Regions from separate parts of the Streptomyces sp. Edi4 genome, predicted to be linked through region 2. Evidence: riboswitches for the same ligand, from Rfam matches in the RefSeq annotation. Region 2 holds a riboswitch; each other region holds the start of a gene.
The links. A riboswitch is a leader RNA that binds a small molecule or an ion and turns the genes downstream of it on or off. The one in region 2 is predicted to bind cobalamin.
Positions count from the first base shown of each region.

Region 1: it holds a riboswitch for cobalamin, as region 2 does, so the genes downstream of both, nicT (Nickel transporter NicT) here and ABR738_RS15900 (ABC transporter substrate-binding protein) in region 2, are expected to answer to the same signal.
Region 3: it holds a riboswitch for cobalamin, as region 2 does, so the genes downstream of both, ABR738_RS27145 (ribonucleoside-diphosphate reductase subunit alpha) here and ABR738_RS15900 (ABC transporter substrate-binding protein) in region 2, are expected to answer to the same signal.

Region 1 is NZ_JBEJGY010000004.1:2,147,353-2,157,680, forward strand. Features, by position in the region: gene ABR738_RS11755 (NsdA family TPR-like regulatory protein) at 1-306, opposite strand, end outside; gene lipB (lipoyl(octanoyl) transferase LipB) at 558-1,367, shown strand; gene lipA (lipoyl synthase) at 1,562-2,518, shown strand; gene ABR738_RS11770 (SCO2195 family GlnR-regulated protein) at 2,826-3,038, shown strand; gene ABR738_RS11775 (DUF4191 domain-containing protein) at 3,058-3,765, shown strand; gene ABR738_RS11780 (RDD family protein) at 3,898-4,365, opposite strand; gene glnA (type I glutamate--ammonia ligase) at 4,576-5,985, shown strand; gene nicT (Nickel transporter NicT) at 6,778-7,884, opposite strand; cobalamin riboswitch at 7,913-8,115, opposite strand; gene ABR738_RS11795 (ArsR/SmtB family transcription factor) at 8,306-8,695, shown strand; gene ABR738_RS11800 (hypothetical protein) at 8,736-9,017, opposite strand; gene ABR738_RS11805 (ArsC/Spx/MgsR family protein) at 9,136-9,498, shown strand; gene ABR738_RS11810 (Gfo/Idh/MocA family protein) at 9,506-10,328, opposite strand, start outside.
Region 2 is NZ_JBEJGY010000004.1:3,027,298-3,037,625, reverse strand. Features, by position in the region: gene ABR738_RS15940 (immune inhibitor A domain-containing protein) at 1-699, shown strand, start outside; gene ABR738_RS15935 (hypothetical protein) at 835-1,134, shown strand; gene ABR738_RS15930 (isochorismatase family protein) at 1,157-1,744, opposite strand; gene ABR738_RS15925 (nicotinate phosphoribosyltransferase) at 1,924-3,252, opposite strand; gene clpS (ATP-dependent Clp protease adapter ClpS) at 3,537-3,842, shown strand; gene ABR738_RS15915 (DUF2017 domain-containing protein) at 3,842-4,432, shown strand; gene ABR738_RS15910 (amino acid permease) at 4,752-6,221, shown strand; gene ABR738_RS15905 (M67 family metallopeptidase) at 6,307-6,729, shown strand; cobalamin riboswitch at 6,798-6,923, shown strand; gene ABR738_RS15900 (ABC transporter substrate-binding protein) at 6,962-7,936, shown strand; gene ABR738_RS15895 (FecCD family ABC transporter permease) at 7,995-9,023, shown strand; gene ABR738_RS15890 (ABC transporter ATP-binding protein) at 9,020-9,814, shown strand; gene ABR738_RS15885 (putative leader peptide) at 9,881-10,009, shown strand; gene ABR738_RS15880 (MoaD/ThiS family protein) at 10,120-10,328, shown strand, end outside.
Region 3 is NZ_JBEJGY010000004.1:5,501,524-5,511,851, reverse strand. Features, by position in the region: gene ABR738_RS27165 (GntR family transcriptional regulator) at 1-289, shown strand, start outside; gene ABR738_RS27160 (DUF3311 domain-containing protein) at 468-755, shown strand; gene mctP (monocarboxylate uptake permease MctP) at 752-2,380, shown strand; gene ABR738_RS27150 (Uma2 family endonuclease) at 2,442-3,026, opposite strand; cobalamin riboswitch at 3,140-3,268, shown strand; gene ABR738_RS27145 (ribonucleoside-diphosphate reductase subunit alpha) at 3,395-5,773, shown strand; gene ABR738_RS27140 (ribonucleotide-diphosphate reductase subunit beta) at 5,773-6,789, shown strand; gene def (peptide deformylase) at 6,868-7,500, opposite strand; gene ABR738_RS27130 (tetratricopeptide repeat protein) at 7,581-8,561, opposite strand; gene ABR738_RS27125 (HD-GYP domain-containing protein) at 8,679-9,935, opposite strand; gene ABR738_RS27120 (HD-GYP domain-containing protein) at 9,937-10,328, opposite strand, start outside.

The DNA.
Region 1 (10,328 bases), 880 kb from region 2:
CGGCGTCGCCGCGAACTCCAGGCCCGCGTACACCGGCGCACACGCGTCGAGCCCGAGGTCCTGAGCGGAGAGCCGGCGGCCGAGCCGGCGGGTGAACACCTCGGCGATCAGCGCGGGTGTGGTGCCGCGCGGCTGCTGGCCGCGCAGCCACCGCGTGACCGAGGTCTTGTCGTAGCGCAGGTCCAGGCCGTGCTCGAGCCCGAGCTGGTCAACGCGGCGGGCGAGCCCGGCATTGGAGAACCCGGCTTCTGCGATGAGTGCGGCGAGCTGGCGGTTGGGGGTGCGCTGCGAGGGTCGTTCCGTCATCAGCTCTGCGTTCTCCTGCCTTCCGGGCCAAGCGTGCAGCCCTCATGGAACGGCGAGAATTTAGCGGTCAATACGGCCGGTGCCGCCGCCTCGGCCCCGCATTCATCCGATCGTGTGGTGACGTGCCGTTTCTGCCGGGCCCAGGGGGCGTGCGGAGGGTGTCGAACACGGTCGTACAGTGAATGAGGACGCGCACCGATCGCGTGCAGCAGGGTCCAAGGGGTTCCGAGAGGTTCGACAGGGGAGCTGGCGTGAACGAGCTGCGATGTGTCCGGCTGGGTTTCGGCGAGGACGCGGTCGACTACCAGGAGGCCTGGGACGAGCAGCGGCGCGTGCACGCGGCCCGGTTCGCCGACGAGATCCCCGACACCTGTCTGCTCGTCGAGCACCCCCCGGTCTACACGGCGGGGCGACGCACGCAGGACAGCGAGCGCCCCCTGGACGGCACCCCGGTCATCGACGTCGACCGGGGTGGCAAGATCACCTGGCACGGCCCCGGCCAGCTCGTCGGCTACCCGATCCAGAAGCTGCCGCGCCCCGTCGACGTGGTCGCGCACGTACGCCGTCTGGAAGAGGCCCTGATCCGTACCGCCGCCGACTTCGGCGTGGAGACAACCCGGGTCGAGGGCCGCAGCGGAGTGTGGGTCCTCGGCGATCCGGTCGAGCGGCGCCCCAGGCTCGGCGGGCTTTCCCTGGACTTCGACCCGCGCCTGAACGACGACGAGTTCGACGCCCGCCTCAACGGCCCCGAGTACGCGCCCTCCAACGCCGGCCAGCGCCGCGAGGACCGCAAGCTGGCGGCGATCGGCATCCGCGTCGCCAAGGGCGTCACGATGCACGGCTTCTCCTTCAACGTGAACCCGGACAACACCTGGTTCGACCGGATCGTGCCGTGCGGGATCCGGGACGCGGGTGTGACGTCGCTCTCGTACGAACTGGGCCGCGAGGTGACCATCGCGGAGGTCCTGCCGGTGGCCGAGAAGCACCTGCGCGACGTCCTGGAGCACGCGCAGCCGGCTCCCCGGGTGATCGAGCGGGAGACCGAGCGGGCGTCGGCGTAGCGGCCCGGCCCTGAGACCCGCCCGCGCGGGGGGCGCCGCCCGAGCCCTCAGAACGAGGGAACAACGAGCGAACAGCCCGGGAATGCGGCCGCCCCCCTTCGAGTTACCCACCGGGGGGAAGCCGCACCTCACCCGAGCAAACAACGGGCGTACCCTAGGGTTCGCCGAAGAATCGAAGTCACAGGGAGCCGGACGTGTCCGCAGTCGCACCCGACGGACGCAAGATGCTGCGCCTGGAGGTCCGGAACAGCCAGACCCCCATCGAGCGCAAGCCCGAGTGGATCAAGACCCGGGCGAAGATGGGTCCCGAGTACAACCAGCTGCAGAAGCTGGTCAAGAGCGAGGGGCTGCACACGGTCTGCCAGGAGGCGGGCTGCCCCAACATCTTCGAGTGCTGGGAGGACCGCGAGGCCACCTTCCTCATCGGCGGTGACCAGTGCACCCGGCGCTGCGACTTCTGCCAGATCGACACGGGCAAGCCCGAGGCGCTGGACCGCGACGAGCCCCGCCGCGTGGGCGAGTCGGTCGTCACGATGGACCTGAACTACGCCACCATCACCGGCGTCGCCCGCGACGACCTGGCCGACGGCGGCGCCTGGCTGTACGCCGAGACGGTGCGCCAGATCCACGCGCAGACCGCGGACCGCGCCGAGGGGCGCACCAAGGTCGAGCTCCTGGCCCCCGACTTCAACGCGGTCCCCGAGCAGCTGCGAGAGGTCTTCTCCTCCCGCCCCGAGGTCTTCGCGCACAACGTCGAGACCGTGCCGCGCATCTTCAAGCGGATCCGCCCCGGCTTCCGTTACGAGCGCTCCCTCGACGTGATCACCCAGGCCCGCGACTACGGCCTGATCACCAAGTCCAACCTGATCCTCGGCATGGGCGAGACCCGCGAGGAGATCAGCGAGGCGCTCCAGCACCTGCACGACGCGGGTTGCGAACTCATCACGATCACCCAGTACCTGCGCCCCTCCGTGCGCCACCACCCCGTAGAGCGCTGGGTGAAGCCGCAGGAGTTCGTGGAGCTGAAGGAGGAGGCCGACGAGATCGGTTTCTCCGGTGTGATGTCGGGCCCGCTGGTCCGCTCCTCCTACCGCGCCGGGCGCCTGTACCAGCAGGCGATGGAGGCACGGAGCGCCGCCACCACGGCGTGAGCCGCACGCCTCGCGCGTGAACCGGGCGGGCTCCGCGTGAACCGAGCGGGCTCCGCGTGAACCCGCTCACAAGCTCCTAATGATCGGTAGACGCCGCGCCGACGCGGCTCGTACCGTCCCCGCAGGTCGGGGCACGCGTACGGGCCGCGTCGGCGTTTTCCGGGCCCGCGTCAAGGTTTCATTGGGGTTTGACCGCTTCGACACGCCCTGGTAACACCAAACAGTGACGATGGCTCTACGCACCGCGCACACTCCCAGCACCCCATCCGCCCGTTCCCGACTTCCGTCCCGAGGGGGGACCTCGACGATGCAGGCCGCTACCGCTCAGCAGACCGTGCGAGCCACCACGCTTCCGTCCGTGACCGGCGCCCTGCGCGCCATGGAATCGCTCCTCATCGGCTCCGGTCAGCGCACCGCCCGCCGCAACGCCTGGACGGCCGTTCTGGAGGACCGCCGCCGGGCCAAGGACCGGGTCGAGGCGCAGCACGTACTGGAGGCCGTGGCCACCCGTCACCCGTAGGCCACGTAAACTTCCTGGTATGGCGAGGAAGGCAACCGCAGAGAGCGCTGCGAACGATGCGAATGCGGGGCGACTGAAGCAGATCGCCCTGACCTACAAGATGACCCGGAAGGCCGATTCCAAGATCGGGCTGGTCATCGCCGGCGTGGGAATCGTCGTCATCGGCGTCTTCCTCGCGATCGGGTTCCTGCTCGGGCACCCGGTCTACCTGGGCATTCTCGGCCTTCTTGTGGCCGTGCTCGCGATGGCGATCGTCTTTGGACGGCGTGCCGAGCGGGCGGCCTTCGGCCAGATGGAGGGCCAGCCGGGCGCGGCCGCGGCCGTGCTCCAGAACATCGGGCGCGGCTGGACCACCACCCCGGCCGTGGCGATGAACCGCAGCCAGGACGTCGTGCACCGGGCCGTCGGCCGGGCCGGCATCGTGCTCGTCGCCGAGGGCAACCCGAACCGGGTGAAGTCCCTGCTGGCCGCCGAGAAGAAGAAGATGGCCCGCATCGTCGTGGACGCCCCCGTCCACGACGTGATCGTCGGCGACGGCGAGGGCCAGGTGCCGCTCAAGAAGGTGCGCACCACGCTCCTGAAGCTGCCCCGCGTCCTGTCGGGCCCGCAGGTCACCGCGGCCAACGACCGGCTGCGCGCGATGGGCGACCTGATGAGCAACATGCCGCTGCCGAAGGGTCCGATGCCCAAGGGCATGCGGATGCCACGCGGCGGAAAGACGCGCTGACCCTCACCACCTCGTACGCGAACGAACATTTCGTACGCGAACGAAGGCGGCCCGGACCGAGATGGTCCGGGCCGCCTTTTCGTGTCCGGTCTGCCGGTCTTCGCGTCCGGTTGTCTCCGTGTCCGGCCGGGGTCAGATCCTGACCTGGACCGCGCGCGCGAGGCGGTCGTGCAGGCCCCGGCCGTCGCGGTCCCAGATCAGCGCGGGGATGGCCAGGCACAGCAGGACGGTGCGCACGGCGACCCGCACGATCCCGAGCCGGCCGCCCTCCTCCGCGACCACACGCAGGCCCAGCAGCCGCTTGCCGGGGGTGGACCCGACGGTCCCCACGGTCAGCACGCCGAGCAGGAAGAAGACGAGGAGCGCCCAGTTGTTGGCGGCATGCGTGTTGCCGTGGGCGATCAGCTGGTAGGCGATCAGGGCGCACAGGGCCCAGTCGATGAAGATGGCGCCGAAGCGCCGGCCAAGGGGGGCCACCGAGCCGGGCCCGTCCTTGGGCAGACCGAGCCGCTGGCCCCGGTAACCGAAGTCGACACCCATGTCCTCGGCAGCCGCGCGGGGCCCCGAGAGCCACGATCCCATTGCTTGCCTGTTGTCCACGGCTCCCACGGTACTGCGCCCGTTTTCGATCAGTTCGGCCCGGGTCGGTCTTGGGCGGTCGTCACCTGGCCGGTTAACTTGGGCGAAACAAACGGGTCACGCTTGAGAAATGCCGTCTGCCTATGGTCGGGTCCAGCGTGTGCCACCGCAATGGCCGCACGACCGAGCCGCAACCCCGCCCCCTCCCCGGGTGGGAGTAGGAGGAGTTGGATGTTCCAGAACGCCGACGACGCGAAGAAGTTCATCGCGGACAACGACGTGAAGTTCGTCGACGTCCGGTTCTGCGACCTGCCGGGCGTGATGCAGCACTTCACGATCCCCGCGAAGGCGTTCGACCCCGCCGAGGAGCTTGCCTTCGACGGTTCGTCGATCCGCGGCTTCCAGGCCATCCACGAGTCCGACATGGCGCTCCGCGCGGACCTGTCGACGGCGCGCGTCGACCCGTTCCGCCGGGACAAGACGGTCAACATCAACTTCTTCATCCACGACCCGATCACGGGCGAGCAGTACAGCCGCGACCCGCGCAACATCGCCAAGAAGGCCGAGGCCTACCTCGCCTCGACCGGCATCGCGGACACCGCGTACTTCGGCCCCGAGGCCGAGTTCTACGTCTTCGACTCGGTACGGTTCGAGACCTCCGCGAACCAGTCCTTCTACCACATCGACTCCGAGGCCGGCGCCTGGAACACCGGCTCGGAGGAGAACAACCGGGGCTACAAGGTCCGCTACAAGGGCGGCTACTTCCCGGCCCCGCCGGTCGACCACTTCGCCGACCTGCGCGCCGAGATCTCCCTCGAGCTGGAGAACTCCGGCCTCCAGGTCGAGCGCCAGCACCACGAGGTCGGCACGGCCGGCCAGGCGGAGATCAACTACAAGTTCAACACGCTGCTGGCCGCGGCCGACGACCTGATGCTCTTCAAGTACATCGTGAAGAACGTCGCCTGGCGCAACGGCAAGACCGCGACCTTCATGCCGAAGCCGATCTTCGGTGACAACGGCTCGGGCATGCACGTCCACCAGTCCCTGTGGGCCGGCGGTGACCCGCTCTTCTACGACGAGCAGGGTTACGCGGGCCTGTCGGACATGGCGCGCTACTACATCGGCGGCATCCTCAAGCACGCGCCGTCGCTGCTGGCCTTCACCAACCCGACGGTGAACTCCTACCACCGCCTGGTCCCCGGCTTCGAGGCCCCGGTCAACATGGTCTACTCGCAGCGCAACCGCTCCGCCGCGATGCGCATCCCGATCACGGGCTCCAACCCGAAGGCCAAGCGCGTCGAGTTCCGCGCGCCGGACCCGTCCTCGAACCCCTACCTCGCCTTCTCCGCGCTGCTGCTCGCGGGCCTCGACGGCATCAAGAACAAGATCGAGCCGGCCGAGCCGATCGACAAGGACCTCTACGAGCTGGCCCCCGAGGAGCACGCGGGCGTCCAGCAGGTCCCGACCTCGCTCCCGGCCGTCCTGGACGCGCTCGAGGCCGACAACGAGTACCTTCAGGCCGGCGGTGTCTTCACCTCCGACCTGATCGAGACGTGGATCGACTACAAGCGCACCCACGAGATCGCCCCGATCCAACTGCGCCCGCACCCGCACGAGTTCGAGCTGTACTTCGACCTCTAGGAGCGGGGCCGGTTCCCGGCCCGCATCCTGACGCAGCGTCAGCTGCGGCGAGGCCGCCGCTCCCCACCGGGGCGGCGGCCTCTCGCGTTTTCGGCACCGTCCTCATCACCCGACCCGCATGTCATCGGTCAGAGCAAGCGCCAGAATCCCTTGAAGACGCGCGACACCTTCGCGGACCTGGAAGCGGTGCTCAGCCATGCGGCATCCTTCTCAACGCTCGCTCGCGTCACTCCCGCCACCCCTTTACTGTTGTGGGCGGGAACCAGGTGGTCCGTCATCATTCTCAGGGCCAGTCGCACCATGGACACCCTCAGAATTCTGGCCGCCTCAGGCTGGGACACCCGCTCCTCATCCCGGCACTGAACGGGGGAATTACTCCAACGCTTGGTGACGCTCGGATAAGAACGCTCAGCCATGACTACTATTCCCTAACTACCCGCAGTCGGCCCTGCTTGGACGCGACGTAGTAATGAGCGCCGAGCCCCACGGCATAAAGCGAAGCCGCTGGGGCCCCCGCCTACCGGCCGCTGTTCACCGCCGCCCCTGACGCCAACGGCGACGGCAAGCCCGACATCTGGTCGAGCGGCGACGACGCGAAGCTGTACTTCTACGACAACAGCGTGGGCTCCGGCACCGCCGTCGGGAGCGGGGGGTGGGAGGCCTTCCAGCAGCTCAGCTGAGCGTCGCGGAGGTGAATGGACGCCCGTGGGGGTGCGAGGACCCGGATCCGCGTCCTCACCCTCACGGGCGTCGCGGCGCGGCAGGGGTACGCCGGCGCCCTCTACAGCACCCTCAAACCCTGGACCCCGCCCACTTCTGCTCCACCTTCCCCAGCCGCCAGTACGCCAGCGCCGCCGCCCAGACCACCACGAACAGGCCGACGATGACGAAGCCCACGTTGTCCAGGTCCAGGGCCGCTATCCAGCCGCTGACCGGGTCGGTGAGGTCGAACTTCTCGTGGACGACGCCGACCAGTTCGATGGTGCCGATGAAGAACGCGACGGCGATCGAGAGGCCGGTGATGGTGAGGTTGTAGTAGACCTTGCGCACGGGGTTGGAGAACGCCCACTGGTAGGCGAAGTTCATGAACGTGCCGTCCAGCGTGTCGAAGAGGCTCATCCCCGCGGCGAACAGCAGCGGCAGGCACAGGATGGCGTACCAGGGCAGTCCGGCGGCGGCGCCCGTGCCGGCCATGACCATCAGGGTGACCTCGGTCGCGGTGTCGAAGCCGAGGCCGAAGAGGAAGCCGAGCGGGAACATCTGGCCCGGCCGCGAGATGGACTTGGTGAAGCGGCCCAGGACGCGGTTCATGAACCCCCGCGAGTCCAGGTGCGCTTCGAGCTCCTTCTCGTCGTACGCGCCCGACCGCATCGCGCGGAACACCTTCAGGATGCCGAACAGGGCCACCAGGTTGAGCGCGGCGATGAGGTAGAGGAAGGATCCGGACGCGGTGGTTCCGACGAGGCCGAGCACCTTGTGCGCGCTGGAGTCCTCGTTCATCAGGGTGCCCGCGAGCTGTGCGCCGCCGGCCACCAGGGCCGCCATGATGACGACGACGCTGGAGTGGCCGAGCGCGAACCAGAAGCCAACGGACACCGGCCGTTTGCCGTCGGCCATCAGCTTGCGGGTGGTGTTGTCGATGGCGGCGATGTGGTCGGCGTCGAAGGCGTGCCGCATGCCGAGCGTGTACGCGGTGATGCCGAGGCCGATGCCGTACGTCTTGGTGCCGACCGCGTAGTGCGCGGGGGCCACCAGGAGGAAGAGGATGCCGAACGCGGCCACGTGCAGGGCGGCTATCACCGCGAGCAACAGGCCGGTGCGGACGGTGTCCTCGCGGCGCCAGTGGAAGGCCGGTGAGACGGCGCCCGCCTCGGCGGACGTGGGGGTGGACAGGGTCATGCGGTCACGCTCCAGCACCTCGTGGATCACTTCGTGAGATGCCGCGGCCGGTCTCCTGGCTGACGGGTGGGTGCGACCGCCCCGGCCTTCCCAGCCAGGTGGATCCTGGCCAGTGGCCCGCGAGGGGACGGCTGCTCCCCCGTAGAACTGACGGGGGAACCCGATCACAGTGGCGAGGGCCGCTCCGGTTTCCCACCGGTCTTCCCGAACACCACGGCCAGGTCACCCTAGACGCTGGAGAGTTGCCCGCACAGCTGCACAGCTGTGCAGGTATCGAAGATCACACGGCGCGTCCGCCGCAGCCGGGCCTCGTGAAGACCGGGCCCCCGGGCGGACCCGGGCTCGGACGCGCACCGCCCGGGGCTCGGACGCGCACGGCCCGGGGCTCGGACGCGCACCGCGCTCCTGCGAGGATGCCGGTATGCATCTCGTCCCCGCCGACCGCGCCGGCCACCGCACCATCGACGGCCACCGCGTGTGTGACGCCATCGCCGCGATCGGCGACCCCACGCGCGTACGCGCCTGGGCCGACCGCTTCTCGCTGCTCGCCGACCCCAACCGGCTCGCCCTGCTGCTCGCGCTGCGCCGGGCCGGACCGCTGGCCGTCTCCGACCTGGCCGTCGCGACCGGCATGCGCGACCCGGCCGTCTCGCAGGCACTGCGTCTGCTGCGGGCCGCCGGTGCGGTCGCCGGCGAGAAGGACGGGCGGGTGGTGCGCTACCGGGTGGTGGACGAGGCGACCGCGCGCCTCCTGGACCAGTACGCGATGACGCCCTCGGGGACCGGCCCCGGCCACGCCTCGACGGCATGACCGGGACCGGGCGCGGCGACGGACCGGCCGCCGCCGGTGATCAGCGGCCGTCGTAGATCAGCGCGCGCACCATCCGGCACGTCGTCTCCGACGGCGGGTGGACGCCGATGAGGGCGGCGACGGTCCGTATCGTGCGGTCGGGCGCCTGCTCGGGCCGGTAGACGCCCGTGTCGAGCAGCGCGATGGCCAGGCGCATGGCCTTCAGGCGCCGGTTGTGCGACTCGTACCACGCGCGCGGACGCCCGGCGGGCAGCGGCACTTTGCGAAGGGGCGCGAGGGACAGCTGTTTCGGAGCGCGCGAGGTGAGTACGGCAGCGGTCATGGGCATCCTCCTGAGCAGTCGGGAACCCTCACTTACTGCCTCGATTTTACTGGGCACCACTGACAATCGGCCCTGGCCAGCGGCGCTTTGGGGACGTATTGCGGGTACTCTCGCGGGCATGGAGATCTGGATCAACCCGGCCTGTTCCAAGTGCCTCGGCGCGGTGAGTCTGCTCGACGCGGAGGGCGCCGACTACACGGTGCGCCGCTACCTCGAAGACGTGCCGTCCCCGGACGAGATCCGGGCCGTCCTCGACCGGCTCGGCCTCGAACCGTGGGACATCACACGCACCCAGGAACCCGACGCCAAGGAACTGGGCCTCAAGGACTGGCCGCGTGACGCGGACGCCCGCGAGCGCTGGGTGACGGCGCTCGCCGAGCACCCCCGGCTCATCCAGCGCCCGATCATCACGGCGGACGACGGCACGGCCGTGGTGGGCCGCACCGACGACGCCGTACGCGACGCCCTGACGCGGAAGTAGCGCCGCCTCAGGCCCCGTCGAGCTGGGCCTGCGCGTCGGCCAGAAGCTCGGTGACGCGCGCTCCGTACCGTACGTCGCAGGGGTGCGGCGTCCCGGTGCGGGCCGACTCGATGAGCGCGTCGAGCGCGGCGGCGAACGCGTCGAGCGCGCCGCCCCAGCCGGGCATCGTCACCACGCCATCGGCGCCGGTCAGCGTCACCTCGACGCCCGCGGCGGCCTCGGGCGCGGTGAAGCTGAGGGCGGCCGTGCTGGAGGCGCCCGAGGTGTGCCGCAGGATCAGGTGCGCGGTGTCGCCCGGTCCCGCCGCCGCCGTCACCGCCGTCACCTCGCCGAGCGCCCCTTCGAGCACGGCGACGGCGTGCGGTCCCACGTCCCACAGCGCGCCCTTCTCACCGCGCCAGGGCGACGCGGCGTAGGGGCCGCGCTCGGCGTCCGGCGTGAACAGCGCCGCGTACCACTGCGCGTGCCCGGTGAACCAGCCGTCGCGGGCCGCCTGTTGGGACACCCACGCTGCGGTCTCGCGCGCGAAGCGCAGGGTGAAGAAGACCACGGAGGCCACTCCCGCGCCCTCGGCCGCCGCGGCCAGCTCACGCGCGCTTTCGACGTCGGTGGCCACGGGCTTGTCCAGGAGGAGATGGCAGCCGGCCCGCGCCGCCCGGAGCGCGAGGGGCGCCTGCACGTCCGGCGGCAGCGCGAACGCGACGGCGTCGCAGTCGGCGAACAGCGCGTCCACGTCCTCGTACACCGCCACGCCGTGCTCCCCCGCGAGTGCGGCCGCGGCCTCGGGCCTGCGCCCCCACACCCCCACGAAGTCGACGTCGCGATGCGCG
Region 2 (10,328 bases):
AACATCCAGCTCCGCTTCCGCTACCAGACGGACGGCGGCGCGGGCGGCAAGGGCTTCACCGCCGACGCGATCACCGTCACCGCCGACGGCACCGCCGTGGTCACCGACGGCGCCGAGGGCGGCGACAACGGCTGGGCGGCGAAGAACTTCACCCGCATCGGGCAGTCCTTCACCAACGACTACCCGCAGTACTACCTCGCGGAGAACCGCCAGTACGTCTCGTACGACACGACCCTCAAGGTCGGCCCGTACAACTTCGGCTTCTCCAAAACCCGGCCGAGCTGGGTCGAGCACTACCCGTACCAGAAGGGTCTGCTCATCTGGCTCTGGGACACCTCCCAGAAGGACAACAACGTCTCGGCCCACCCCGGCCAGGGCCTGATCCTGCCGATCGACGCGCACGCCAAGCCGCTCAAGTGGGCCGACGGCACGATGATCCGCAACAAGATCCAGCCGTTCGACGCGCCGTTCAGCCAGTACCGGACGGACGCCTTCACGCTGCACAACGCGGACGTGGCGACCAAGATCAAGTCGCAGGCGGGCGTGCCTGTCTTCGACGACCACCAGGGCACGTACTGGTACGCCGAGAACCCGACCGGAAGCGTCAAGGTTCCTGACACCAGGACGCGGATCTCGATCGTCGACCAGCCGCGGAGCGGCCAGACGATCACGGTGAAGGTCGGCACCTCACCCAAGTAATCAGCAAAACAGCAGGTCAAATCATGATCGGCCGTCGCCCTCTAGCGGGCGGCGGCCGATCGTGTTTAGGTGCGTTCTACGAGTCCTTATTGACAGCGGGTCCAACGCGTCGTCCCGCAGGGGGAGTGGTCCGGCATGCCCGGCGGAGGATATTGCAAGTTGCCAGGGGGCAGCGTGGTCGTCGCGCTGACCCTGCCGAACCCGGCGGCGCCGGGCAGTGACGTGCGCGTCCTGGTGCACGCCGTCAACCGGGCGCGGGCCCTGACCAGGCTCCGCAACCTCGGCCTGCGGGCGGTGTACCTGCGCGGCCAGACCGAGCCGCCCACCCTGGACGAGATCACGGCCGTCCTGCACCATCCGGACGGCCTGCTGTGGCGCACGGCCCCGGAGACCACCGAGGAGCTGTGGCACCCGATACGGGCGCTCCTGCGATAGCGCCGCGCGCCCCGGACCCCGGCTAGACCACGGGTTTGCCCGACAGGTCCACGCCTGCCGCCCGCATCTCCTCCAGGGCCGCCGACGTGGTGCCCGGGGCCACCCCCGCCGTCAGGTCGAGCAGGACATGGGTGACGAACCCGGCGCGCACCGCGTCGAGCGCGGTGGCCCGCACGCAGTGGTCGGTGGCGATGCCCACCACGTCGACCTCGCCCACCTGCCGCTCGCGCAGCCAGTCCGCCAGCGAGAGACCGTTCTCGTCAAGCCCCTCGAAGCCGCTGTACGCGGCGGCGTAGGCGCCCTTGTCGAAGACCGCGTCGATGGCCCCGCAGGCGACGGCGGGGGCGAAATTGGGGTGGAAGCCCACGCCCTCGGTCCCGGCGACGCAGTGCACCGGCCAGGAGTGCTCGAAGTCGGGCGTGTCCGAGAAGTGCGCGCCCGGGTCGATGTGGTGGTCGCGGGTGGCCACCACGTGGCGGTAGGCGGATCCGGCCGCCTCGCCCACGAGCTCGGTGATCGCTGCGGCGACGTCCGAGCCGCCCGCGACCGCGAGGGAGCCGCCCTCACAGAAGTCGTTCTGGACGTCCACGACGATCAAAGCGCGGTGCATGTCGGCTGTCCTTCGGTCTGCGGGCCCGGGTGGGGGAGGGCTGTGCTTCGAGCGTAGAGACTTCGATCCGCGTGCGGCAGGGGGCAAACGGGGGCGGAAAACCCGCCGGGCGGCCCGGCCGCACGCCGAGGCCGCGCCCGGGGCCCGGCTCAGACGTCCTCAGATGTCCTCAGACGTCCTCAGACGTACTCGGTCGGGATGACCGGTTCGCCGCGCGAGAGCTGGCTCGCGGACATCGGCAGCGCGGCCAGCGCCTCGATGTGCCGCGCGCGGGCGGCGTCCAACGGTTCGCGGGCCACGACCGTGCCGCCCTTGACCAGCTCGACCAGGAGCTGACGCTCACCGAGCGCGGCCGGCACCGCCCCGGTGCCCACGACCTCGGCCTCGGCGATCCCGTACGCGTCCGGGCGGCGCGCGGCCCACTTGCGGCCGCCCAGCGAGGACTTCGCGCCGAGCGACTTCTTGGCGACCGGGACCAGCGGGGCCCTGGGGTCGGCGGACTGGGCGCGGGCGACCAGTTTGTAGACCATCGAGCACGTCGGGTGCCCCGAGCCGGTGACCAGCTGGGTGCCCACCCCGTAGGCGTCCACGGGGGCCGCGGCCAGCGAGGCGATGGCGTACTCGTCGAGGTCGGAGGTGACCACGATCCTGGTGGCGGTGGCGCCGAGCTCGTCCAGCTGCTGGCGCACCCGGTGGGCGACCAGGAGCAGGTCGCCGGAGTCGATGCGGACCGCGCCGAGCTCGGGCCCGGCGATCTCGACGGCGGCGCGGACCGCCTCGGCGACGTCGTAGGTGTCCACCAGCAACGTGGTGCCCCGGCCCAGCGAGTCGACCTGGGCCCGGAAGGCGTCCCGCTCGCTGTCGTGCAGCAGCGTGAAGGCGTGGGCGCTGGTGCCGACGGTGGGGATGCCGTAGCGGAAGCCGGCCGCGAGGTCGGATGTGGTGCTGAAACCGCCGACGTAGGCGGCGCGAGCGGAGGCGACGGCGGACAGCTCGTGGGTGCGGCGCGCGCCCATCTCGATCAGGGGGCGCCCGCCGGCCGCCGACGACATCCGGGAGGCGGCGGCGGCGATCGCGGAGTCGTGGTTGAGGATCGAGAGGATCACCGTCTCCAGGAGCACGCACTCGGCGAAGGAGCCCTCGACGCGCAGGATCGGTGAGCCGGGGAAGTAGACCTCGCCCTCGGGGTAGCCCCAGATGTCGCCGCTGAAGCGGTAGGCGGAGAGCCAGCGCAAGGTGGGCTCGTCCACGATGTTCCGCTCGCGCAGGAAGCCGAGGACGCCCGCGTCGAAGCGGAAGTTCTCCACCGCGTCCAGGACGCGCCCGGTGCCGCCCACCACGCCGTAGCGGCGGCCCTCGGGCAGGCGGCGGGTGAAGACCTCGAAGACCGAGCGCCGCTCGGCCGTGCCGGCCTTCAGGGCGGCCTGGAGCATCGTGAACTCGTACTGATCGGTGAAGAGCGCGGTCGACGGCACGTCCACCGGCAGACCGAGGTCCGCAGCATTCACAGCGAGCTACCTCGCACTTTCGTCCGGGCCGGGCGCACGCCGGCCGGGGGTCGCTGGATCGCCCCGTGCGGGGCATGCCGGGATGCTACCCCGAATACTCGTCACTCTGACGATTTCCAGGGGCCCGTTTGTGCGATGAGCCGCCCCGGGTGGCAGCATGGAGGCCGTGGCCGTTTCGGCTGCGCCGACCGGGGGCCCTCCGGAAACGGCGCAACCCTCGGCAGGCTGTTGTTCCCCGGGGCCGGCCCCCGGCCCCGGCAGAAGAGACAAGGTCGCCCCAAGTCGTGAGCGTTGCCCCGGTAGAGATCGAACGTCCCGAGTCGGCGGAGTCGGACCTTCCCGTCGCCGAGCCCGACGTGCCCTGGGTGACGCTCGTCCACAACGACCCCGTCAATCTCATGAGTTACGTGCAGTACGTCTTCCAGTCCTACTTCGGCTACTCCAAGGACAAGGCCCACCAGCTGATGCTCGACGTGCACCACAAGGGACGGGCCGTGGTCTCCAGCGGCAGCCGCGAGGAGATGGAACGCGACGTGCAGGCCATGCACGGCTACGGCCTGTGGGCCACGCTCACCCAGGACCGCGGCTGATGGCCGGGGCCGTGAGCGGCTTCGAGGCGCTGCCGCGCGGTGGCGCCGCCGCCGCGTTCGACGAGGTCGAGATCGCCATCCTGCGCTCCCTCGCCGTCCAGCTGCTCGAACTCATCGGACCCGGCGACCAGGCCGCCGAGGAGGAGGACCCGCTGGCCGCCCTCTTCGCCGAGGGCCCCAGCGAGCCGCCCACCGACCCGGCGCTCGCCCGCCTCTTCCCCGAGGCGTACGCGAGCGAGGAGAGCGAGGAACTGCGCGCCAAGTCGGCCGAGTTCAGGCGCTTCACCGAGAACGACCTGCGGGCCCGCAAGCGCGCCGACGCCCTCGCGGTCGTCCGCGGCCTCGACGAGCTGAGCCCCCGGGGCGACGGCGGCGCCGTCCTGAAGCTGACCGCCGACGACGCGCGGCACTGGCTCGGCGCCCTCAACGACCTGCGTCTGACCATCGCCACCCGCCTGGACATCACCGACGAGGACGAGAGCGGCGAGCTCTACCGGCTGCCGGACGACGACCCGCGCAAGCCGATGGTGATGGCCTATCTGTGGCTGGGTGTGCTGCAAGAAACACTCATCGACACGCTCATGCCCTGAGCGATCGACCGGAAAATGACCGTTCGCTCAGCGGACGCTCAAATCCGTATAACGATCCCATCACCACATCGACCTGCTTTGTCATATTGAATGCGGTTTGTCCGCTTCTTCCTGTGATCCCCGCCACAAAGCCCGCTGGGGATCACCCATAAGCCCGTGATAAATCTTCACGACCACCCGGGGACGCCACCCATGTTCCCGGGGGCGCTTCGACCGGCTGACCGCCGGCGGCACTCCATCCACATCCGGGGGGATCAGGACCTGATCCGTCGCTTCGTGACCGAGGCGGACGGGTCAGCATGGAGAAAGGCGCACCACCATGACCTCAGCGCAGGTCGACCAGCACGGAGACCGTCCTGCCGGCAATGAGGCCGCGGGGACCGACAGCGTCAACGAACCGGGCGAAGTCGCGGGCGAGGGTTACCAGCGGGGCCTCGGGGCCCGGCAGATCCAGATGATCGCGATCGGCGGTGCCATCGGCACCGGCCTCTTCCTCGGCGCGGGCAAGGCCATCTCCAAGGCCGGACCCAGCCTCATCCTGGCGTACGCCATCGCCGGCCTCGTCATCTTCTTCATCATGCGCGCCCTCGGCGAGCTGCTCATGTACCGGCCCGTCTCGGGCTCCTTCTCGGAGTACGCCCGCGAGTTCATCGGCCCGTTCTGGGGCTATGTGACCGGCTGGACGTACTGGCTCTTCTGGGTCGTCACCGGCATCACCGAAGTGACCGCGGCCGCCCAGTACATGTCCTTCTGGACCCACGGCAGCATCCCGCAATGGGCGTACGCCCTGATCTTCACGCTCATCCTGTACGCCGTGAACCTCATCTCCGTGAAGCTCTTCGGCGAGCTGGAGTTCTGGTTCTCCATGGTCAAGGTCACCGCCATCGTCGGCATGATCCTGATCTGCGCCGGCATCCTGACCGTGGGCTTCTCCGACGCCGCGGACACCGCCACCGTCGCCAACCTCTGGAACGACCACGGCTTCTTCCCCAAGGGCATCGGCGGCACGCTGATGACGCTCCAGATCGTGATGTTCGCCTTCCTCGCCGTCGAGCTGGTCGGCGTGACCGCGGGCGAGTCCAAGGACCCCGAGAAGACGCTGCCCAAGGCCATCAACACCGTGCCGTGGCGCATCGCCGTCTTCTACATCGGCGCCCTGATCATGATCCTCTCGGTCGTCCCGTGGCACGAGTTCCAGCCCGGCGTGAGCCCCTTCGTCGCCGCGTTCCAGAAGATGGGCCTCGGCGTCGGCGCGGGCATCGTCAACTTCGTCGTGCTGACCGCCGCGCTCTCCTCCTGCAACTCGGGCATGTACTCCACCGGCCGCATGCTGCGCGACCTCGCGCTCAACGGCCAGGGCCCCAAGGTCTTCACCAAGCTCACCAGGAGCGGCACCCCGCTGGTGGGCACCTCGGTCTCCGCCGGGCTCATGCTGGTCGGTGTCTGGATCAACTACGTCGCGCCCGGCAAGGCCTTCGACTACGTCGTCTCCTTCGCCACCATCTCCGGCATGTGGGCCTGGATCATGATCCTGGTCTGCCAGATCCGCTACCGCGCCAAGTCCGACCGCGGCGAACTGCCACAGTCCACCTTCCGCGCCCCCGGAGCCCCGTGGACCAGCTGGTTCGCGCTGCTCTTCATCGGCATGGTCATCGTCATGATGGGCATCGACAAGGACTCCCGCGTCTCGCTGTACTGCGCGCCGCTGTGGGCCCTGATCCTGGGCGTCTCCTACCTGGTCCTCAAGGCCAAGAACCCGGAGAACAAGGCGTTCGCCAAGCGCGACTGAGCCGCTGACCGGCACGTTCTCACCATGTGGGCCGCCGCGTATCGACACTCGATACGCGGCGGCCCCTTTGCTTATCCTTGCCGACATGCTGACCCTCACCCAGGCCCTCTACGACCAGCTCGTCGCGCACGCCCGCGCCGACCACCCCGACGAGGCGTGCGGTGTGGTCGCGGGCCCGGCCGGCACCGGCCGCCCCGAGCGCTTCATCCCCATGCTGAACGCGGCCCGCTCGCCCACGTTCTACGAGTTCGACTCGCAGGACCTCCTCAAGCTCTACCGCGAGATGGACGACCGCGACGAGGAGCCGGTGATCGTCTACCACTCCCACACCGCGACCGAGGCCTACCCCTCGCGCACCGACGTGTCCTACGCCAACGAGCCCGGCGCGCACTACGTCCTGGTGTCCACGGCGGACACGGACGGCGCGGGCGAGTTCCAGTTCCGCTCGTACCGGATCGTGGACGGTGTGATCACGGAGGAAGACGTCAAGGTCGTCGAGGCCTACTGAGTCGTACCCGGGCGCCGTGACGGATGGCGCGTACCGATCGAAATTCGCGCATACTGTCCGTACGAAATTTCGATCATCGGGCGGCAGGACCCAGGAAGCCGGTGCGAATCCGGCACGGTCCCGCCACTGTGACCGGCCCCGGGGGACCCCCTCGGAGCCGGAAGCCAGGAACTGACCTGCCGCCTTCTCCCATCGACAGGGGACGTGGAAATCCCCTTGGAGGAGCGCAGTCATGCTCTGGCGCCGCGCGGCACTCGCCGCCGCCCTGCTGTTCCCGCTCGCCGCGTGCACGACGCGGCCGCAGCCCGAGGCCACGGGCGCTACGGCCTCCGGCTTCCCGTACACCGTCACCAACTGCGGCGTGCGCACCACCTTCACCGCGCCCCCGAAACGGGCCGTGACGATGAACCAGCACGCCACCGAGGTGATGCTGGAGCTCGGCCTCGCCAAGTCCCTTGCCGGGACGGCCTACTTGGACGACAAGGTGCTGCCGAAGTACGAGGCGTCCTACCGCTCGGTCCCGGTCCTGGCCGCCGAGTACCCCTCCTACGAAAAGCTCCTGGCCGCCGACCCCGACTACGTCTACGGCGGTTACGCCTCGGCCTTCGCCGCGGGCGAGGGCCGAAGCCGCGAAGCCCTCGCCAAGAGCGGCATCAAGACCCGCCTCAACGTGGAGAACTGCCCCCGCGCCGGCGCGACCACGATGGACGACGTGTATGAGGAGGTCACCGAGGTCGGCCGCACCTTCGGGGTGCCCGAGCGGGCCCAGGCGTGGATACGGTCGGCCCAGGAGGCCAACGAGCGTACGCGGACGGCGCTTTCGGGCCGGGAGCCGGTGCCGGTGTTCGTCTACGACAGCGGCGACAAGACGGCGTTCACGGCCGGCGGCAAGGGCATCGGCAACGACATCGTGACGCGGGCGGGCGGACGCAACATCTTCGCGGACGACCTGAAGACGGCCTCCTTCGGCGACGCGAGCTGGGAGGACGTGGTGGCCCGCGCGCCGGAAACCATCCTCATCCTGGACTACGGCGGCACGAGCGTGGAGGCCAAGAAGAAGCGCCTGCGCGACGACCCGGCGCTCGCCTCGGTGCCCGCCGTCAAGAACAACAGCTTCGCGGTCCTCGCGCTGTCCGACATGGTGACGGGCGTACGGGCCCCGGACGCGGTGGCCAAGCTGGCCGCGCAGCTCGGGGCGGGAGCATGAGGGGGCGCCACCGCGCGGGCCCGCCGCCCCGTCCGGCCGGTCGAGAAGGAGGCCGCCGATGACCCCCCGCCGGCGCTACCTCGCGCTGCTCGGCGGCCTCACCATCGTGCTCCTGGCCGGCGCCACCGCCGGGCTCGCGCTCGGATCGGTACGGATACCGGCGGGGGAGGTGTGGGCCATCGTCACCGGCGCCGCCGAACCCGGCCCCCACCGCACCATCGTGCTGGAGGTCAGAGCCCCCCGGGTCGTGCTCGGCGCGGTCACCGGCGCCGGTCTCGCCGTCATCGGCACCACCCTCCAGGCCCTCGTGCGCAATCCGCTCGCCGACCCCTTCCTGCTGGGCGTCTCCAGCGGAGCCTCCGCCGGGGCCGTCGCCGTGATCGTCCTCGGGGCCGGCGCCGGGGTGGCCACCACCGTCGCCCTGCCCGCCGCCGCCTTCGCCGGAGCGCTCGCCGCCCTCGTCCTCGTCTACGCGCTCGCCCGGCGCGCCGGCTCCCTGGCGGGCGGGCGCCTGGTGCTGGCCGGGGTCGCCGTCTCCTACGTCCTGTCCGCGCTCACCAGCCTGATCCTGGTCACATCGGCCAGCGCCGAACACGTGACGGAAGTCCTGCACTGGACGCTCGGCGGACTCGGCGGCGCCCGCTGGGACATGCTCGCCCTGCCCGCGCTCGCCCTCGCCGCCGGCACCCTGCTCCTGATCGCCCTGGCCCGCCCGCTGGACCTGCTGCTCGTCGGCGAGGAGGGCGCCACCGTGCTCGGCCTCGACACCGGGCGCTTCCGCGCGGCCGCCTTCGTGCTGGCATCGCTGCTCACCGGCGTCCTCGTCGCGTACACCGGGTCGATCGGCTTCGTCGGCCTGATGGTGCCGCACGCCGCCCGCATGGCCGTCGGCGCCGCCCACCGCACCCTGCTGCCCGTCGCGGCCCTGGGCGGCGCCGCCTTCCTCGTCCTGGCCGACCTGGCGGCCCGCACGGTCGCCGCGCCCCAGGACATCCCCGTCGGCGTCCTCACCGCGCTCACCGGTGGCCCGTTCTTCCTGTGGATGCTGCGCGGACACGGCGCCCGCGCGGAAGGCGGCCCCGCATGACCACGCTGCGCGCCGAATCGCTCTCGTACACCACCCCCCAGGGCCGCGTCCTGCTGCACGACATCACCCTGCACGCCGCCGACGGCGAGACCGTCGGCCTGGTCGGGCCCAACGGCAGCGGCAAGACCACGCTGCTGCGCTGCGTCTACGCCACCCTGCGCCCCACCTCGGGCCGCGTCCTGCTCGACGGCGCCGACCTGCACGCCCTGCCGGCCAGGGCCCGCGCCCGCCGTGTCGCGACCGTCCCGCAGGACGCCGACGCCGGCGGCATCGAACTGAGCGTGCGCGAGATCGTCGCCATGGGCCGCTCCCCGCACCACCGCTTCTGGGAGGCCGACACCGCCGCCGACGACGCCCTCGTACGCGACGCGCTGGCCCGCGTCGGCATCGCGGACCTGGCCGCCCGCCCCTTCCCGTCCCTGTCCGGCGGCGAACGCCAGCGCGCCCTGGTCGCCCGCGCCCTCGTACAGCAGCCGGACGTCGTCGTCCTGGACGAGCCGACCAACCACCTCGACATCCGCTACCAGCTCGAAGTGCTCTCCCTGGTAAGGGAGTTGGGCACGGTCAATCTGCTCGCCCTGCACGATCTGAATCTGGCCGCGCAGTACTGCGACCGCCTCTGCGTCCTGGCGGACGGCCGGATCGTCGCGGCGGGAGCGCCCGCGGACGTGCTGACTCCGGATCTGCTGCGCGAGGTGTACGGGGTCGAAGCCGACATCGGCGTACACCCCACCACCGGGGCGCCCACCGTCGTCTACCTGCCGCCCACCAGGAGGGTGACCACATCCTGAGCGGGATGGGTCCAGGATGCGAGATCACATTCCGGGAAGCGGACCGGGAATCTATACGATGACCCCATGGTTTCGAACGACGTGAGCGACAAGACGCCGAGCAGCGGCCCCGCCCTGCTGCTCGTGGCGCGGCTGCACGTCGACCTGTGCCGTCTCGCCAGCGCGATCTGTACGGCCCGCGCAGCCGCCGTCTGACGCCGCGCGCCCCGCACCAACGCACCACCGCACGCCCCCGGGCGTGCGGCGCGCGGACCCGAGCCCGAGCCGCGCCCACGCCTCACATCTTCCGATCAGGAGCCCACGCCATGGCCATCGAGGTCCGCATCCCGACCATCCTCCGCACCTACACCGACGGCGCCAAGGCCGTCGAGGGCAGCGGCGCCACCCTCGCCGAGCTGCTGGGCGACCTCGAAACCCGGCACACCGGCATCCGCGAGCGCATCGTGGACGGCGACAAACTGCGCCGCTTCGTGAACGTGTACCTCAACGACGAGGACGTCCGCTTCCTCGACGG
Region 3 (10,328 bases), 2.5 Mb from region 2:
CGCCAAGCGCTTCCCGGCCCTGCGCCGCTCCCTGGTGAAGTACACCTCGCTCTACACCGCGCTGGCCGAGGTGTACGGGGTGCGTCTGGCGGAGGCCGAGGAGACCATCGAGACGTCGCTGGCCACCCCGCGCGAGGCCGGGCTGCTCGGCACGGACGTGGGCCTGCCGATGCTGATGCTGTCGCGGCACTCCCTGGACGGCGGGGGCGAGCCGGTGGAATGGGTGCGCTCGGTCTACCGGGGCGACCGCTACAAGTTCGTGGCCCGCCTCAAGCGCCCGGCCGACTGAGCCGGGCCGACTGAGCCGGGCCGACTGAGCCCGTTCGGCCCCGGGCGGACCGTCCGGCCCGAGGCGTCCCGTCCGGAATCCGGACGGGGGTTCCCTTGACCGAAACTGTCCCCTAGATTTCCTGCGCATTGCACAGTGATCCAACGCACAGGTGATCGTGAGGGGACGGAGTCGCCCAATGCCGGAATCGACGGAAGTGAGGAGACCGGTGATCACGCCCGTGCGCGTGGTCATCGCTCTCTGCCTGATCGCGCCCCTGGTCGCGATGGTGTGGGTGAGCTCCTACGCCAAGACCGACCCCACGCTCGGCGGGATCCCGTTCTTCTACTGGTACCAGATGCTCTGGGTGCTGATCTCGACCGCGCTCACCATGGTCGCGTACAAGTTGTGGCAGCACGACCAGCGTTCGCGCGCGTCCGGTGCCGCGTCGGTCTCCTTCGACAAGAAGGGGGGTGCGTCCAAGTGAAGGACGGCGTGAACGGCGTCGCGCTCGGCGTCTTCATCTTCTTCTTCCTGGCCGTGACCGTGATCGGCTTCCTGGCGGCCCGTTGGCGCAAGGCCGAGTCCGCCGAAAGCGCGGCCACCCTCGACGAATGGGGCCTGGGCGGCCGGTCGTTCGGCACCTGGGTCACCTGGTTCCTGCTCGGCGGCGACCTCTACACGGCCTATACGTTCGTGGCCGTCCCGGCGGCGATCTACGCGGCGGGCGCGGCGGGCTTCTTCGCGGTCCCGTACACGATCCTCGTCTACCCGCTGATCTTCACCTTCCTGCCGCGCCTGTGGTCCGTCTCCCACAAGCACGGCTACGTCACCACCTCGGACTTCGTCCGTGGCCGGTTCGGCTCCAAGGGCCTCTCGCTGGCGGTCGCCATCACCGGCATCCTCGCCACGATGCCCTACATCGCGCTCCAACTGGTCGGCATCCAGGCCGTGTTGGACGTCATGGGCGTGGGCGGCGAGTCCAGCAACTGGTTCGTCAAGGACCTGCCGCTGCTCATCGCCTTCGCGGTGCTCGCCGCGTACACCTACTCCTCGGGCCTGCGCGCGCCCGCGCTGATCGCCTTCGTGAAGGACGGTCTGATCTACCTCGTCATCGCGGTGGCGATCATCTACATCCCGATCAAGCTGGGCGGCTTCGACGCCATCTTCAGCGCGGCGCAGCACAAGTTCGCCGGGCCGCCCGGGGGCAAGCCGACCGGGGCGCTCGTGCCCGGCGAGAAGAGCCAGTGGACGTACGCCACGCTCGCGCTCGGCTCGGCGCTCGCGCTGTTCATGTATCCGCACTCGATCACGGCCACGCTCTCCTCGCGCAGCCGCAACGTCATCCGCCGCAACACCACGATCCTGCCGCTGTACTCGCTGATGCTGGGCCTGCTCGCACTGCTCGGCTTCATGGCGATCGCGGCCGGCGTCAAGGTCACCAACGGGCAGCTCGCCATCCCGCAGCTCTTCGAGGACATGTTCCCCGACTGGTTCGCGGGCGTCGCCTTCGCGGCGATCGGCATCGGCGCGCTCGTGCCGGCCGCCATCATGTCCATCGCGGCGGCGAACCTCTTCACCCGCAACATCTACAAGGACTTCATCAAGCCCGACGCGACGCCCTCGCAGGAGGCCAAGGTCTCCAAGCTGGTCTCGCTGGTGGTGAAGGTCGGCGCGCTGGTCTTCGTCCTGACCATGGACAAGACCGTGGCCATCAACTTCCAGCTCCTGGGCGGCATCTGGATCCTCCAGACCTTCCCGGCCCTGGTCGGCGGCCTGTTCACGCGCTGGTTCCACCGCTGGGCGCTGCTCGCGGGCTGGGCGGTGGGCATGGTCTACGGCACGCTCGCCGCGTACGGGGTGGCCTCGCCCACGCAGAAGCACTTCGGCGGCTCCTCCAAGGAGATCCCGGGCATCGGCGAGATCGGCTACATCGGCCTCACGGCGTTCGTCCTGAACGTGGTGGTCACCGTGGTCCTCACCTTCGTCCTGCGCGCGGTGAAGGCCCCCGACGGCGTCGACGAGACCTCGCCGGAGGACTACACGGCGGACGCGGGCGACCCGGGCGTCGCAACCGAGCTGCCGCCGGCGACGGCGGGGGCGGCGCACTGAGGTTCCGCTGAACGACGAAGGGCCGTGGCACCCGGGGTGCCACGGCCCTTCGTCGTGTGGGTCAGCGCACCCAGTCCTTGAGCTGCTCGGTCTGGAGGGTGATCCCCACCGGCTCGGGAAGCTCGATGTCCCGGCCGAAGGGGAGGGTGCGCACCGACGCGTACCGGTGGCCATCGGGCTCGCTGTATACGGAGACCTCGCACGCGGCCCGGTCGATCAGCAGATACAGGGGAATGCCGGTCTCGGCGTAAGCCTGCGGCTTCTCGACGTGGTCACGACGGTGCGTGTCGGAGTCCCACGAGGTCACCTCTACCACCATGAGGATCGATTCGGGGTCCACCCAGTCACCCTGTCCGACGAAGGCGTCGGATGGCGCGAGCGCCCCGCCCGGGATCGCTCGCCCCGCCCGGTACTGCTGAGCCTTGATCCCCTGCCCCGGATGCAACCACAGCTCCGGCCGATGCTGTACGCAGATGCGCGTGAGCCACTGGATGATCCGCCCGTGGTCCCCGTCCGGCATGGCCTTGCTCCTGATGACCCCGTTGATGAATTCGAGCCGCGTCCCCTCCCTCTCACGGGCGGCTATGCGCGCGACGGCCTCGAAATCCTCCGTCAGCATGTGGGGCCGGTCAGTCGTCGCGGTCATGTCGGCTCGCCTCCTTCAGGGCTCTGTCACCGACGATAGCGGAGGCCCCTGACAGTCGGAGGCGGATCGACCGACGACACAACATGTGGGGGGCGCCACCCACAGCGCCCCCCACATGTATGCTCGTCCTCGCTGTCGCCGCAGGGGAATCCGGTGCGAATCCGGAACTGTCCCGCAACGGTATGACTCGTACGGATACGTACGGGCCGAGTCCGACAACCTGCCGACGGCGCTCCCGGTTCGACCGATCCGGGTGCCAGACGTCCGGGCCTCGCGGTTGGGCCGGTGGACGACGCGCTGAGGGCTGCCCCGACGCGCGCCGACGCCTCCCCCGAAGGCCCCGTGCCGAGCGAGGGAGTGCCCCCCACGTGACCATCGCCCCAGCGGATCCCGCTTCAGCGATCACCGATGAGCTCGCGGATGCCCCCGGGACCGCGCTGCTGCGGACCCTGACCGAGTTCACCGCCGACCTCCCGGACACCGACCCGGGCCGGGTCGCCGCCGCCGCGCTGCGGGGCCGCAACGCCCGTTCCGACGCGGCCGAGCTGCGGGAGCTGGCCACCGAGGCGGCCGCGGGGCTCATCTCCGAGGACCCGGCGTACTCCCGACTCGCCGCCCGCCTCCTGACGGTCACCATCGCCGAAGAGGCCGCGAGCCAGGGCGCTGTGTCGTTCTCGGCTTCCGTGGAGACCGGTCACCGCGAGGGTCTGATCGCCGACCGCACCCTCGCGTTCGTCCGCGCCCACGCCGCCCGCCTGGACTCCCTGGTGGACGCCGCGCTCGCCGACGGCGCCGACGACCGCTTCGGCTACTTCGGCCTGCGCACCCTCTTCTCCCGCTACCTGCTGCGCCACCCGATCACCCGCAAGGTCGTCGAGACCCCCCAGCACTTCATGCTGCGCGTGGCGTCCGGCCTCGCCGAGGACGAGTCGGCGCGCGCCCTGGACGAAGTGGCGTCCCTGTACGGCCTGATGAGCCGCCTGGACTACCTGCCGTCCTCCCCCACGCTCTTCAACTCCGGCACCCGACACCCCCAGATGTCGTCCTGCTACCTGCTCGACTCGCCGCTGGACGAGCTGGACTCCATCTACGACCGCTACCACCAGGTGGCGCGGCTCTCGAAGCACGCGGGCGGCATCGGGCTCTCCTACTCCCGGGTGCGTGGGCGCGGTTCGCTGATCCGGGGCACCAACGGCCACTCCAACGGCATCGTCCCCTTCCTCAAGACCTTGGACGCCTCGGTGGCCGCGGTCAACCAGGGCGGCCGCCGCAAGGGCGCGGCCGCGGTGTACCTGGAGACCTGGCACTCCGACATCGAGGAGTTCCTCGAGCTGCGCGACAACACCGGCGAGGACCAGCGCCGTACGCACAACCTGAACCTCGCGCACTGGATCCCCGACGAGTTCATGCGCCGCGTGGAGGCCGACGGCGCCTGGTCGCTGTTCTCGCCGGCCGACGTGCCCGAGCTCGTGGACCTGTGGGGCGAGGAGTTCGACGCCGCATACCGCAAGGCCGAGGCCGCCGGGCTCGCCCGCAAGACCATGCCCGCGCGCGACCTGTACGGCCGCATGATGCGCACCCTCGCGCAGACCGGCAACGGCTGGATGACGTTCAAGGACGCCTCCAACCGCACCGCCAACCAGACGGCGGAGCCCGGCCACACGGTGCACTCCTCCAACCTGTGCACCGAGATCCTCGAGGTGACCGACGACGGCGAGACGGCCGTGTGCAACCTCGGCTCGGTCAACCTCGGCGCGTTCGTGGACACCGAGTCCCAGGGCATCGACTGGGAGCGCCTTGACGACGCCGTCCGCACCGCGGTGACCTTCCTCGACCGGGTCGTCGACATCAACTTCTACCCGACCGAGCAGGCCGGCCGCTCCAACGCCCGGTGGCGCCCGGTGGGCCTGGGCGCGATGGGCCTCCAGGACGTCTTCTTCAAGCTGCGCCTGCCCTTCGACTCCCCCGAGGCGAGGGCCCTGTCGACGAAGCTGTCCGAGCGGATCATGCTGACCGCGTACGAGGCCTCCGCCGACCTCGCCGAGCGGTCAGGCCCGCTGCCGGCGTGGGACAGGACCCGCACCGCGCGCGGCGTGCTGCACCCCGACCACTACGACGTCGAGCTGAATTGGCCCGAGCGCTGGGCCGCCCTGCGCGAGCGGATCGCCGCGGTCGGCATGCGCAACTCGCTGCTCCTTGCGATCGCCCCGACCGCGACCATCGCCTCCATCGCGGGCGTGTACGAGTGCATCGAGCCGCAGGTCTCCAACCTGTTCAAGCGCGAGACCCTGAGCGGTGAATTCCTCCAGGTCAACGGCTACTTGGTGGAGGAGCTGAAGAACCTCGGCGTATGGGACGCGCAGACGCGGGAGGCGCTGCGCGAGGCCAGCGGCTCGGTGCAGGGCTTCGGCTGGATCCCGGCCGACGTGCGCGCCCTGTACCGCACGGCGTGGGAGATCCCGCAGCGCGGCCTGATCGACATGGCCGCCGCCCGCACCCCCTTCCTCGACCAGTCGCAGTCGCTCAACCTGTTCCTGGAGACGCCCACCATCGGCAAGCTGTCGTCGATGTACGCGTACGCCTGGAAGCAGGGCCTGAAGACGACGTACTACCTGCGCTCGCGCCCGGCGACCCGCATCGCCCGCGCCGCCCAGGCCACCACCATCCCCACTCAGCAGGCGGCCCCCGACGCCGACGCCGTCGCCTGCTCCCTGGAAAACCCCGAGTCCTGCGAGGCCTGCCAGTAATGAGCTCGACCGAACACAAGAACCTGCTCGACCCGGGTTTCGAACTGACCCTGCGCCCCATGCGCTACCCGGACTTCTACGAGCGCTACCGGGACGCGATCAAGAACACCTGGACCGTGGAGGAGGTCGACCTCCACTCCGACGTCGCCGACCTCGCCAAGCTCACGCCGGGCGAGCAGCACATGATCGGCCGCCTGGTCGCGTTCTTCGCGACGGGCGACTCGATCGTCTCCAACAATCTGGTGCTCACGCTCTACAAGCACATCAACTCCCCCGAGGCGCGGCTCTACTTGAGCCGTCAGCTCTTCGAGGAGGCCGTGCACGTCCAGTTCTATCTGACGCTGCTCGACACCTACCTGCCCGACCCGGAGGACCGCGCCGCCGCGTTCGACGCGGTCGAGGAGATCCCCTCCATCCGCGAGAAGGCCCAGTTCTGCTTCAAGTGGATCAACGAGGTCGAAAAGCTGGAGCGTCTGGAGACCAAGGCCGACCGGCGCCGTTTCCTGCTCAACCTGATCTGCTTCGCGGCGTGCATCGAGGGCCTGTTCTTCTACGGGGCCTTCGCCTACGTCTACTGGTTCCGCAGCCGGGGCCTGCTGCACGGCCTGGCGACCGGCACCAACTGGGTGTTCCGCGACGAGACGATGCACATGAACTTCGCCTTCGAGGTCGTGGACACCGTCCGCAAGGAGGAGCCGGACCTCTTCGACGACGAGCTGGAGCAGCAGGTCACCGACATGCTGAAGGAGGCGGTCGCCGCCGAGCTCCAGTTCGGCCGCGACCTGTGCGGTGAGGGCCTGCCCGGCATGAACACCGAGTCGATGCGCGAGTACCTGGAGTGCGTCGCCGACCAGCGCCTGACCCGGCTCGGCTTCCCTGCGGTGTACGGCTCGTCGAACCCGTTCTCGTTCATGGAGCTCCAGGGCGTCCAGGAGCTGACGAACTTCTTCGAGCGCCGCCCGTCCGCCTACCAGGTGGCCGTCGAGGGCTCGGTGGGCTTCGACGAGGAGTTCTAGGCCCGTCGTGAACGGCCGAGGCCCCGCTCCCCCAGGCGAACTCCGGGGGGCGGGGCCTCAACTCATGGGCGTACCGCGTCAGTTGTTCGGGACCGTCTCGTAGCGGGCGGTGCCCTCCGCCATCTGCTTCAGCGCGTCCTTGCGGTCGCGCTTGGAGAGGCGGTCGATGTAGAGCCGCCCGTACAGGTGGTCCGTCTCGTGCTGGAGGCAGCGCGCGAAGTAGCCGGTGCCGCGCACCTTGATCGGGTTGCCCTCGGCGTCCTGGCCGCTGACCTCGGCGTAGTCGGGGCGGGCCAGCTCGGCGTACGCGGTCGGGACCGAGAGGCAGCCCTCGTTGGACTCGTCAAGGACGCGCAGCTCGGCCGGGAGCTCTTCGATGACCGGGTTGCAGACGACGCCGACGTGCCGCACGCCCTCGTCGTCCAGGCAGTCGTAGACGAAGACCTTCAGGTCCACGCCGATCTGGTTGGCCGCGAGGCCCACGCCCTCGGCTGCCTTCTGGCTGGCGAACATGTCGTCGATGAGCTGGGCCAGCTCGCCGTCGAAGGCGGTGACGTCCTTGCACTCCTTGTGCAGGACCGGGTTGCCGACGACCGTGATCGGGCGGGCGGTGCCGCGCTCGCGGTGGGCCAGCTCACGCGCCTCGCAGTCCTCCGTGTCCACGACGAACCCGTCGTTCTCGACCTGCTGGTCCGTCTGCTGCTGCGCCATGTCCGCCGTAAGCCTTCCTCAAAAACCTGATTCCGATCCCGTACAGCCTAAGGCCAGGCCCGGCCGGGCTCCGCTGCCGTTCAGCAGACTTCTTCCAGATCCCGCCACTCGCGGCTGTCCGGATTGTCGGCCACCCAGCCGTCCAGGAGCCCGCGCACCAGACCGGCCGGGGCCGCGAGGCCGCATTCGCGTTCGGGGACCCACAGGTCGCCGTTGGTGCGGTGGCCCAGCGGGCCGGGGTGGCCGGGCTCGCTGTGGTCGTGCGGGTCCAGGTGCTCGCCGTCGCCCTCGTCGCTCGGCATCTGGGACTCCGAGCAGGCCCGGCACAGCAGCCGCACCGAGGAGGACCAGTCCTCCGCGGCGAAGCCCGCGTCGGCCGCCAGGCGCTCCAGGGCGTCCCGGTCGGCCTCGGTGGCGGCCTCCAGGAGAACGACCCAGGTCGGCACGGGCGAGGGCGCCCACAACTCGATCTCGTCGAAGACCGGGAAGGACGGCCCGGCCGCCGTGGTGCGCTCGCCGTGCGGGACGCCGTCGTGGAGCACGACCTCGCCCCAGCGCCGCCCCGAGGACGGCAGCGGGATGGACAGGACCTCCATGCGGGCGGGGTCCAGCCTGCGGCCCCACACCACCTCGGCCTCGCCCTCGGGCGACAGGCGCACGGCGGCGCTGCCCAGCTCCATGCCGACGGGCTCGCCGCTGCCGGTGGCCTCGCCGGGCACCTTCAGGCCGTACGCCTGCCAGGCACGGCGGGCCAGCGGCCAGTCCTGGAGCGCGGTGGCCGCGATGCCGACGTTCCACCAGTCGGGGGCGCCGGTCTCCTTGTCCAGCAGCGCCACGGCGCGCAGCCCCGCCGCTCTGGCCTGCTCCCAGTCGTGCCGGAACTTGTGCAGGAGCGCCAGGTTGAACCAGGACTCCGACAGCCAGGGCTCCAGGTCGGCGGCGCGCGTCAGCAGCGCGCCGGCGTCCTCGTACCTGCCGTCGCCGATCAGCGTGAACGCACGGTCTGTGGCCTGCCGCCACGAGGCGGAGGGCCGGTGCCGTCCCTTGCCGAAGATCCTCACGATTCCCGCCTGCCCAGACCGGCCCCGACTACCGGGTCGGTCTTACGGTCTCCCAGTTTTCTGGGTTCTTTTCGCATCCAACCATGCCCGGCCGGAAGGCCGCTCATTACTCCTGGGTTACCCAGGTGGGACCCGGGTCAGACAGCCCCGGGCCAGCACGCGTGCCAGGGACTCGACAACGTGCGGATGGTAGTCACGGCCGGTGCCCAGGCGCAGCTGTTCGAGTGCGTTCAGCGGGCCGCCGGGGTCCTCGGCGCCCTCCGCGAGGTCGTCGTAGGCGTTGACCGCGCGGATGATGCGGGCGGCGAGCGGCTGCTCCCGGTACGGGTCGGCCTGGCGTTCCACGATGCGGGCGACGTCGGCGGGCACCCCGGTCTGGCGCACGACGGCGCCGCCGAGCAGGGCGATGCGGCGCTGTTCGGCGGGGGGCAGGACGGCGGTGGCGCCGGCGGGCACGGGGTCGAGCAGGGACAGCTGCCCGATGTCGTGCATGAGCGCGGCGTACTCGAGGACGGTCAGCTCGCTCGCGCCGAGCCCGAGCTCGCGCCCGACGGCCCGGCTGAGCTGGGCGACCCGGCGCGCGTGGCCCGCCGTGGTGTATCCGGCGATCTCGGTGGCGCGGGCCAGTGAGGTGATGGTCTGGCGGTAGGTGGTGCGTACGGCCGCGTACCGCCGGAACGCGAGCTGGGTCAGGAGCAGCGGCACACAGAACACCGGCAGCGCCCACAGGCCCGCCACGGCGACCGCGAGGGCCATGACGGTGCCGGTGGCGACGACGGCCGACCCGATGCCGAGCAGGCCGCGCAGCTCGTCGCGCAGGAGCGGGCCGAAGGGGTGGCGGGTGCGGGCGTACAGGAGCAGGGCGGCGACCACCGCGTCGCACAGCGCGGTCAGGACGAGCAGCAGCAGGAGAACCAACGCGGCGCGGGGTCCGTGCCCGGACCAGTCGTCCAGCAGCCCCGAGTCGGAGAGCGGCTGGAAACAGACGGCGGCGAAGCCCGCGGTGAGCACCCGGCGGGCCATTTCGTCCGGGCCCGGCCCGCGCCCGGCGGCCACGTGCGGTACGCAGCCGAGGAGGGACGCGGCCACCACCACGGCGATCACCTGGAGCACCCCGTGCCCGGTGGGGTGCCCGGCGTTCTGGCCGAGCAGGGCGTAGGCGAGGGCTCCGGCGGAGGCGAGCGGGGCGGGGTCGCGTTCGCCGTCCCTGGCGCCCCAGCGGGCCAGCTCGCCCACCGCGATGAGCGCGCCGAAGGCGACGGCGGTGCGGGGCTCGGCGAGCGGGCCGCGCACGGTCGCCGCGAGCGCCCAGGCGGTGAGCGCCCAGGCCAGGGTGTGGGCGGTGAGCACGGGCAGGGTCGGGCGGCGGGCCATGTCAGGCGCCGGGTGTGCTGGAGGGGCGGGCGGCGGGGCGCGGGCCGTCGGCGGGCGGCCTGCGCCCGTCCGCCGACGGCCCGGACGGCCCGGTCCGCCCGGTCGGCCCGGGCACAGGCACGTTTCCGCGCGGGGCGGCGGCGGCCGGCTCGGCCGCGGTGACCTCCACGTGCCAGCCGTGGCGTGAGAGCGCCCGCACCAGGCCCTCCACCACGCGCGGGTCGAACTGCGCGCCCGCGCACCGCCGCAGCTCGCCGACGGCCGCCGTGACGGGCCGGGCCCGGCGGTAGGAGCGGGTGGAGGTCATCGCGTCGAACGCGTCGGCCACCGCCACCACTCGCGCGGCCTCGGGGATCTGCGCGCCGACCAGACCGTATGGGTAGCCGCTGCCGT